Regions from separate parts of the Kocuria sp. JC486 genome, predicted to be linked through region 3. Evidence: predicted binding sites of a transcription regulator. Region 3 holds the regulator's gene; each other region holds the start of a gene.
The links. The regulator HrcA, encoded in region 3, represses chaperone genes, less so after heat shock. The targets are predictions, from matches to a motif close to TTNGCACTCGNNNNNNNCGAGTGCNAA.
Positions count from the first base shown of each region.

Region 1: the regulator HrcA is predicted to act here: its motif matches at 1,697-1,723, upstream of groES (co-chaperone GroES).
Region 2: the regulator HrcA is predicted to act here: its motif matches at 2,002-2,028, upstream of groL (chaperonin GroEL).

Region 1 is NZ_JAAOZS010000024.1:7,758-11,032, forward strand. Features, by position in the region: gene GWK18_RS11085 (glycoside hydrolase family 3 protein) at 1-247, shown strand, start outside; gene GWK18_RS11090 (methyltransferase domain-containing protein) at 274-1,629, opposite strand; gene groES (co-chaperone GroES) at 1,954-2,250, shown strand; gene groL (chaperonin GroEL) at 2,268-3,275, shown strand, end outside.
Region 2 is NZ_JAAOZS010000009.1:29,917-33,191, reverse strand. Features, by position in the region: gene GWK18_RS06455 (RNase H family protein) at 1-28, opposite strand, end outside; gene groL (chaperonin GroEL) at 176-1,804, opposite strand; gene GWK18_RS06445 (LytR C-terminal domain-containing protein) at 2,078-2,737, opposite strand; gene GWK18_RS06440 (DUF3263 domain-containing protein) at 2,789-3,034, opposite strand; gene GWK18_RS06435 (SDR family oxidoreductase) at 3,038-3,275, opposite strand, start outside.
Region 3 is NZ_JAAOZS010000001.1:109,862-113,136, reverse strand. Features, by position in the region: gene GWK18_RS00495 (DUF4870 domain-containing protein) at 1-83, opposite strand, end outside; gene GWK18_RS00490 (DUF3097 domain-containing protein) at 242-1,099, opposite strand; gene hrcA (heat-inducible transcriptional repressor HrcA) at 1,319-2,332, shown strand; gene dnaJ (molecular chaperone DnaJ) at 2,472-3,275, shown strand, end outside.

The sequences.
Region 1 (3,275 bases), on a different contig from region 3:
CGCACTGCAGGCCGGCGCGGACCTGCTGCTCATGCCCGAGGACGCCGCCGCCGCCCACGCCGACATCGTCCAGGCCGTCGAATCCAGTGCCATCCCGGAGGACCGGCTCGACGAGGCCGCGACCCGGGTGGTGGCGCTGCAGATGATGCAGAAGAAGGCTGCCGAGGACCCGGAGGCCCCGGCCAGTGAACCGGGCAGCCACCAGGAGCTGGTCACCAGGATCGAGGAGGCCCAGCCCGCGCAGTGACGCGCCTGGTGAAACCGAGAAATGGACTACCGCACGGGGTCCGCGACCAGGACCACGCGGCGCTCGCCGTCGTCGGTGGCCACCCGGGTGAGGATCAGGGTGGCGCGGTTGGGCCCCTTGGGTTTGAGCTGCTTGCGCAGCTGCTCGGGGGTGACATCCGTGCCCCGCTTCTTGATCTCCAGGGTTCCCACCTGGTTGGTCTTGACCCAGGTCTTGAGCACCTTGACGGTGTGCGGCAGGACTTCCCGGATGCGGTAGGCGCGGGCGAACGGTGATGCGGTAGGGGCATCTTCCGATTCCAACCCGACCAGGTAGGCGATCCGAGGATGCAGCAATTGGGCGCCCAGGTCCGCGGCCAGTTCCTGCACCAGCCCGGCCCGGATCACCGCGCCGTCGGGTTCCCACAGGAGTTCGCCTGCGTTCGGCACCCCGCGGGGCGTCGGTTCCGATGACGCCTCTGACGTCGATTCCGACGACGGCGACCCCTGGGATTGAGCGTCCGTGGGCCCCTGTGGAAAGTCCTCGGCGGAGGTCAACTCGTGGACCCGGCCGTCGTCGTCCATGACGGTCGCCGCGCGTCGTACGCCTTCGCGCGCCAGGGTGTTGAACCAGAGCACGACTTCGACAACGTCCCCGCGGTGGGAGACCCATTGGGCTTCGCACCCCGAGGGGATGGCGTCGTGCGGAAGGCCCGGCCCCAGCTTGACCCCCACGGGCATCCCGGTGGCGGCAAGAGCCTCGACGAAGGACAGGGGAGGGGAGAACGCTTCCGGGTCGAAGAGCCTGTGGCTCGCCGCGGATTCGGGACGGTCCGGTGTGCGCCGCGCCGGATCCAGCCACACCGCCTCGGGGCGCCCACCCGGGAGGTCGTCGAGCCCGAGGTCGAGCACGTCACCGCAGACCACGGTGGTGTCCCGGAAGTCCGCCAGATTGGCCGAGGCGACCGCTGCGGTCGTGGGATCGAGCTCCACCGCCACGACGCCGAGTCCGCACTCGGCCAGTGCGATGGCGTCCGCGCCGATGCCACAGCCCAGATCGGCCACGTTCGCCACACCTGCCGCCGCGAATCGGCGGGCGTGAAGATCGGCCACCGCGTGGCGGGTGGCCTGTTCCAGACCCGCTCGGGTGAAGAACATCCGGGGAGCCCGATCGCCGAACTTCTCCGCGGCGGCGGTCCGAAGTCGGGACTGGGTCACGGCGGCGGCCGCCACCTCCGGATCGACCCCCTCCGCGCGCAGACGCGTCACGTGCGCAAGGGCGTCGCGTTCGCGGTACGGACCCAGCCCGTCCACCAAGGCTCGACCCTCGGGGGTCAACAGGCGCAACAGTGGTGAGGATTCCTCGACCGGGGCTGGGGCATCGGAGGCGTACGCGGAGGACACAACTACCACGCTACCGTCGGCCGGCTCCGGGCCAGCCACGGACCCACTGTCCGCTGTGAGCGTCAGGCTGGCACTCGCCTTGACCGACTGCTAAGGGGCTCTTACAGTGATCGTTGGCACTCTCCTTGCGGGGGTGCTAAGGGAATCGGGCCGATCGGCACCGCGACGACGGTTGGCACGCCCGCAGGTCCACGTCCATCCGGGATCCCCTGACCCGGCCACCTCGAGTGGCCGCGCACAGGGGGCAGCAGCCCGGGTGAGTGACCGTGACAAGCACAAGCATTCCGACGCGACTCACCCGTGAGTCCATGAAAAGGAGCCATCGTGTCGATCTCCATCAAGCCGCTCGAAGACCGCATCGTCGTTCAGGTTGTTGAAGCCGAGCAGACCACCGCTTCCGGTCTGGTCATCCCGGACACCGCCAAGGAGAAGCCCCAGGAGGGCAAGGTCCTGGCTGTCGGCCCGGGTCGTTTCGACGAGTCCGGCAACCGCCTTCCGATGGACGTCAAGGAGGGCGACGTCGTGATCTTCTCCAAGTACGGCGGAACCGAGGTCAAGTACGGCGGCCAGGAGTACCTGGTCCTCCCGGCGCGCGACGTCCTCGCCGTCGTCGAGAAGTGAGCTGAGTTCACACCGACATGGCAAAGCAACTCATTTTCAATGAGGACGCCCGTAACCATCTGAAGGCGGGCGTCGACAAACTCGCCGACACCGTCAAGGTCACCCTGGGCCCCCGCGGCCGCAACGTGGTGCTCGACAAGCAGTGGGGCGCACCCGTCATCACCAACGACGGCGTGACCATCGCCCGCGAGGTCGAGCTCGACGACGCGTACGAGAACCTGGGCGCCCAACTGGCCAAGGAAGTCGCGACCAAGACCAACGACGTCGCCGGTGACGGAACCACCACCGCAACGGTGCTGGCCCAGGCGCTGGTGACCGAAGGCCTGCGAAACGTGGCCGCCGGTGCCGCTCCCGCCCAGATCAAGAAGGGCATCGAGGCCGCGGTGCAGGCAGTGTCCCAGCGTCTGCTGGACAACGCCCGCCCCGTGGAAGGCGAACAGACCGCCAGGGTCGCCGCCATCTCCTCGCAGTCCGACGAGATCGGCGAACTGATCGCCCGTGCCTTCTCCGTGGTGGGCAAGGACGGCGTGATCACGATCGAGGACGGCTCGGGCACCGAGATCGAACTCGACGTCACCGAAGGCATGCAGTTCGACAAGGGCTACCTGTCGCCGTCGTTCGTCAAGGACGCCGAGCGCCAGGAAGCCGTCATGTCCGATGGCTACATCCTGCTCTACCAGGGCAAGATCTCCTCGGCCGCCGACATCATGCCGGTGCTCGAGAAGGTCCTGCAGGCCAAGAAGCCGCTGACGATCATCGCCGAGGACGTCGAGGGCGAAGCCCTGTCCACGCTCGTGGTCAACAAGCTGCGCGGCAACCTGGACGTCGTCGCCCTCAAGGCACCGGGCTTCGGGGACCGCCGCAAGGCGATCCTGGAGGACCTGGCCGCCCTGACCGGTGGCACCGTGGTGACCTCCGAACTGGGGATCACGCTCGAGCAGGTCACCCTGGACCAGCTCGGCACGGCCCGCACCGTGACCGTGACCAAGAACGACACCACGATCGTCGACGGCGGCGGCACCACC
Region 2 (3,275 bases), on a different contig from region 3:
AACCATGGGCTGCTGCGGTGATTGCCATGGGGAACACCCTTTCACGAGCCTCGGACAGAAAACCCTCCGCCGAGTGTCCGTTTCCGGTCGCTTTCCACGGGTGGAAGCGACCGGAAACGGACACTCGGCGGAGGTGTGGGGTGCTGCGCGGCAGCTGATCAGCCGTGCGGCTGGATCACATCATGCCGCCCATGCCGCCCATCGGGTCCTCTCCGCCGCCTGCCGGAGCGGGCTCCGGCTTGTCGGCCACGACGGCCTCGGTGGTCAGGAACAGACCGGCGATCGAACCGGCGTTCTGCAGCGCCGACCGGGTCACCTTGACGGGGTCGTTGATGCCCGCGGCCATCAGGTCCTCGTACTCGCCGGTCGCGGCGTTCAGGCCGAAGCCCTTGTCCAGGCCACGGACCTTGTCGACGACGACGCCCGGCTCCAGCCCTGCGTTCAGAGCGATCTGCTTGAGCGGTGCGTCGATGGCGACCTTGACGATGTTCGCGCCGGTGGCCTCGTCACCGTCGAGGGTCAGCTTCTCGAACGCCGACTTGCCGGCCTGGATCAGAGCCACGCCACCACCGGCGACGATGCCCTCCTCCACGGCGGCCTTGGCGTTGCGCACGGCGTCCTCGATGCGGTGCTTGCGCTCCTTGAGCTCCACCTCGGTCGCGGCACCGGCCTTGAGCACTGCCACGCCACCGGCCAGCTTGGCCAGGCGCTCCTGCAGCTTCTCGCGGTCGTAGTCCGAATCGGAGTTCTCGATCTCGGCGCGGATCTGGGCCACGCGGCCTTCGATCTCCTCCTGGGTGCCGGCGCCGTCGACGATCGTGGTCTCGTCCTTGGTGACGACGACCTTGCGGGCGGTGCCCAGCTCGTCCAGGGTCGCGGTCTCCAGGGAGAGGCCGACCTCTTCGGTGATGACCTGGCCACCGGTCAGGATGGCGATGTCGGCCAGCTGAGCCTTCCGGCGGTCACCGAAGCCCGGAGCCTTGACGGCCACGGACTTGACCGCGCCGCGGATCTTGTTGAGCACCAGCATGGCCAGCGCCTCGCCCTCGACGTCCTCGGCGATGATCAGCAGCGGCTTGCCGCCCTGCATGACCTTCTCCAGCACGGGGACCAGGTCCTTCACGGCGGAGATCTTGGAGTTGACGATCAGGATGTAGGGGTCCTCCAGGACCGCTTCCTGACGGTCGGTGTCGGTCACGAAGTAACCGGAGAGGTAGCCCTTGTCGAAGCGCATGCCCTCGGTCAGTTCGAGGTCCAGCCCGAAGGTGTTGGACTCCTCGACCGTGATGACGCCTTCCTTGCCGACCTTCTCCATGGCCTCGGCGATGAGCTTGCCGATCTCCGGGTCAGCGGCCGAGATGGACGCGGTGGCGGCGATCTCGTCCTCGGTCTCGACCTCCTTGGCGGAGGACAGCAGTTCCTCCGTCACGGCTGCCACGGCCTTCTCGATGCCGCGCTTGAGCGACAGCGGATCCGCGCCGGCGGCCACGTTGCGCAGGCCCTCACGGACCAGGGCCTGGGCCAGAACGGTTGCGGTGGTGGTGCCGTCACCGGCGACGTCGTCGGTCTTCTTGGCGACCTCCTTGACCAGCTCGGCGCCGATCTTCTCGTAGGGGTCCTCGAGCTCGATCTCCTTGGCGATGGAGACACCGTCGTTGGTGATCGTGGGGGCGCCCCACGACTTCTCGAGCACGACGTTGCGGCCGCGCGGGCCGAGGGTGACCTTGACGGCGTCGGCCAGGGTGTTCAGGCCGCGTTCGAGACCGCGACGGGCCTCCTCGTCGAAAGCGATCAACTTTGCCATGTGTTTCGTCCCTCCTGGACGGTCAACAGACTGTGCGCCGCACCCGGTGCCCGCGACGGACGGAGCAAGCGCGTGGGATGGCCCGCACGTCATTGCCCCTCACCGAGTTCGGCTGGAGTTCACTCACTGTGCCGGGAACCGTGGCGGCCGCAGCATGGCCACCTAGCAGTCCACGCGACTGAGTGCTAAGCCCATTATTGGCACTCTGTCCGGGTGAGTGCAAACCCCTTGAGCCAGTTCGACTCAGTGTTCACCGTGGGCGTTCACGGCGACTCACGCACCGTCCTCGGCAAGATCGGATCCGATCACGACGACGATCGGGTAACCCACCGCCTCGTCACTGGCCACTTGTTCGATCCCCAGATGATCCGCGACGGCCTGCGCCTGTTCCTCGTCGTCGGCGTAGTAGACCACGCTCTGCTCCACACCCACGCCCCAGTCGTCGGTGGCGGAGACCGTCCACCCGGCTGAGCTCAGGTCCTGGGCCGTGGTGCCCGCGGCCCCGTCGACCTCGGCCGCGTTGTAGACGCCCACCTGGACGGAGGCGTCGGGCTCCACCGTGGGTTCGGCCTCCTGCGTGGGCGTGGCCGATTCGGTCGCCTCTTGCGACTGCGACTGAGACTGCGACGGCGAGGCCGAAGCCCCACTCGCAGCCCCCGGGGCGGCCTCGGAGTTGCCGCCGAGCAGGTAGGCAGCCGCTCCGACCGCGAGGGCCACCGCCCCGGCCAGGAGCAGACCGGCGATCTGGCGGGTCACCCGCGGGGCGGGGGCGTCCAGGGCCCTGTGGGCTCCGACTCGCGCCCCCTCCTCCGGTACGTCGTCGAAGGCGTCGCGGGGCCACGACGACGCGGAGGCCGACGACGAGGTACGCCCCGCGGACACCTCGGGGTCGCGCGCAGGCGGGTTGGCCGGAGACTGACTGGACGGGGTCATGGGCACCATCCTCCCATCTCGGGCAGCCCCACGGCCCCGGGACGGTCCCGCTCAGGCCGTCGCACCGGAGGCCCCGTCACGCTGGTCACGGAGTCTGCGCAGCAAGGCGGGCCGCAGCGCCCAGGCGTCCGCGTCGTCGATGAGCACGTTGAGCCGTTGGTAGTACGCCGTCACCGGGATCCCGAGCTCGCTGCGGATCGCCCGTTCCTTGGCACCCTGGTACTTGAACCGCCGCCCCTCGAGTTCGAGGATCTGCAGGCTCAGGTCGTCCAGCCCCGCGGGCTGCTGTTCCCCCACGGTTCAGCCCTTCTGTTCGGTCCGCGGGCGGACGGACACGGTGGTGAGTTGGACATCCGGACCGGCGTCGACGACGGTCCGGACGGCCGCTGCCACCGTGGCCGGTTGGATGTATTCCTCGGCCCGGTACGGCTTTCCGACGGACTCGAAGATGCCCCGCAGCATGGGTGTGTCCGTGGGGCCGGGGTGAACGGAGCTGACGCGAATGCCGTCGGGTTCGACCTCCTGCCGCAAGGCATCG
Region 3 (3,275 bases):
GGATGGGGTCGAGCGGAGACTCCTTCGAACGGTGTCTTCTGCTGCTCGTCGGTTCCACGGCTGCTGTTGGTCGAAACGGGCACGTCTACCTTCAAGATCGAGACCGTGCAGATCACGGTCGAACGGTCGGTGCTGCCAGCTGGATGTCGGCGCAGCGGGCCGGTTCCTGGGAGCCGGCGGCCGCTGGTGTCGCGGCAAATCGGTCAGCCCAGAGTTTACCCGCCCGCTCGGCGGTTCCTTGTCAGGCGACGGTGACGAAGTCGATCAGTTCCTCCACCCGACCCAGCAGGGCGGGTTCGAGGTCGGCGTAGGTGTCAACCTTGGCCAGGATCCGACTCCACGCCTTGCCCGTGTCCTCGGCGTTGGCATGCGGCCACCCGAGGCCCTTGCAGATCCCCGTCTTCCAGTCCGTCCCGCGGGGCACGTGCGGCCAGGCGGGGATGCCCAGCACGGAGGGTTTCACGGCCTGCCAGATGTCGATGTACGGGTGCCCCAGGATCAGGACGTTGCCCGGTGCCGACGGGACCCGCATGGTTTGTTCCGCGATCCGCGACTCCTTGGAGCCCTGCACCAGGTGGTCCACCAGGATCCCCAGGCGACGCGTCGGCCCCGGTTGAAAGTCGGCTACCGCGGCGGCCAGGTCGTCCACGCCGTGCAAGGGTTCGACGACGATGCCCTCGACGGCCAGGTCGTGTCCCCAGACCTTGGCCACCAGTTCGGCGTCGTGCTTGCCCTCGACCCAGATCCTGGAGGCCTTGGCCGTGCGGGCACGGAAGCCTTCGACCTCGACGGAGCCGGAGCGGGTCCGGCGAGGTGCAGACTTCTGCTCACGCCGTCGTGGTTCTGCGGCAATGACCGGCTGTCCCTCGTACAGGAAACCGGGCCCGAGGGGGAAGGCCCGAACCTTGCCGCGGCGGTCCTCCAGACCGAGCACGCGCATTCCGCCGATGGTCTCCAAGGACACGACCGCACCGACCCACCCGGTGGACACCTCTTCCAGGACCAATCCTCGAGCGACGGGCAGGGGCTGTGCCTGCGGGGGACGGCGCTGGGCGGAGAGCGATTCCAGGCTCTGCGGACCCCAAGACGGACCGGACAAGGGTTGCCTCCTGGCATCACTGGGACAAGCGCGGGACGTGGATTCGGCGGGTGGAACGGGCGTTCACGGCCGGAATCAGCCGCGAGCGTACCAAGGGGCCGGGCCCACGTCGCGGATCGACCCGGACCGCTAGACTCATTGGCACTGTGTGGGGCAGAGTGCCAACCGGGTACGGTGTCTGGCCGCTGAGACCGATCGCTTGCAGAAGGAGGACTCGTGATGGACCACCCCCGACGTCTGCAGGTGCTTCAGGCCATCGTGGAGGACTACGTCCATTCCCGGGAGCCGGTCGGTTCGCAGGCGCTGGTCGAACGCCACCGACTGGGCGTCTCCTCGGCGACGGTTCGCAACGACATGGGCGTCCTGGAGGACGAGGGACTCATCATGGCCCCGCACACGAGTGCCGGTCGTATCCCGACGGAAAAGGGCTACCGCGCTTTCGTCGACCGGATCACCTCGCTCAAACCTCTCTCGGCACCCGAACGGCGGGCCATCCGCACGCTGCTGGAAGGTGCGGAGGACATCGACGACGTCATGGAGCGCACGGTGCGGCTCCTGTCCCAACTGACTCACCAGGTGGCGGTCGTGCAGTACCCGACGGTCACAGTGACCACGGTGCGCCACGTGGAACTCGTGCGAATGGACGAACACCAGGTGTTGGTCGTCCTCATCCCCACGGACGGGCGCGTGTCCCAGCGGGTGACCAGGCTGCCGGTGGCCGTGTCCGAGTCCGACGTGCTCGACGCCCGTGCCCGCGTCCTGGCCCTCACCACCGGCCGGGCGGTCTCCGAGGCCGTCGCGGCTGTGACGGCGACCGTTCTCAAGGTTCCACAGCCGGAACGCGTCGTGTTGGCGGCCGTGGCAGAGGCTCTGCAGGCGCTGGGCGCCACGAGTGCCGAGCAACGCATGGTGATGGCCGGAACAGCCAACCTTGCCCAGTCCACGGGTGACTTTGCTCGTACAATCGGCCCCGTGCTCGAAGCACTCGAGGAACAGGTGGCGCTGCTACGACTCCTGTCCGAGATGGAGCAGGACGAACGTGGAATCGCCGTCCGCATCGGCGCCGAGGATGCCTCCGACCCGCTGGTCGAGACGGCCGTCGTGGCCACCGGGTACGGACCGCACGACGGCGCCAAGCTGGGCGTTCTGGGACCCACGCGCATGGATTACCCGTCCACCATGGCGGCGGTCCGCGCGGTGGCCCGCTATCTCTCGAGGGTGCTGCAGAACTGAGCCCTTCGCCGACCGGGCCCGTCCGGTCCGTCGCTGTTCGCGCGCTCGCGGACGGTGGACCGAGCACTTACGGCCGGGCCCAGACACCACTTCAGACACTTCAGAAACTTCAGACAACGACGACGGAACGGACTAATCGTTGAGCGATCACTACCAGACCCTTGGGGTCTCCCGCGATGCCAGCGCAGAGGAGATCAAGCGTGCGTACCGCAAGAAGGCGCGAAAGCTGCACCCGGACGTCAACCCTTCCCCGGAAGCAGCCGAAGAGTTCAAACGGGTGGCGCACGCCAACGACGTCCTCTCGGACCCGGAGAAGCGGCGGATCTACGACGCCACGGGCGACGAGAACGGTCAGAGTGGCTTCGGCGGCGCAGGTGGTTTCGGTGGTGCCGGCTTCGGTGGATTCGGCGACATCTTCGACGCCTTCTTCCAGGGCGCCGGCGGCCAACAGGGCCCGAAGTCTCGTACCCGTCAGGGGCAGGACGCCCTGATCACCGAGGCCGTTTCCCTTCAGGAAGCCGTGTTCGGCACCGACAAGCGCATCACGGTTGACACCGCCGTCGTGTGCCCCGAGTGCAGCGGCTCCTGCTGCCAGCCAGGGACGGAACCGACCCAATGCGGGATCTGCGGCGGTGCCGGACAGGTGCGTCAGCCCATCCGCTCGCCCCTGGGCACCGTCATGACCGTAGCACCCTGCCACGCTTGTGACGGGTTCGGCACCGTCATCGAGCACCCCTGCCAGGAGTGCTACGGCCAGGGCCGTGTGCGGGACAAGCGTCAGCTCAACGTCAAGATCCCCGCGGGTGTGCGCACCGGCACTCGCATTCGCCTGACGGGCCAGGGGGAGGCGGGGACCGCCGGCGGCCCCAACGGTGACCTCTATGTGGAAACCCGGGTGCAGAACGATCCCACCTTCCGTCGCGACGGGGACGACCTGCACATG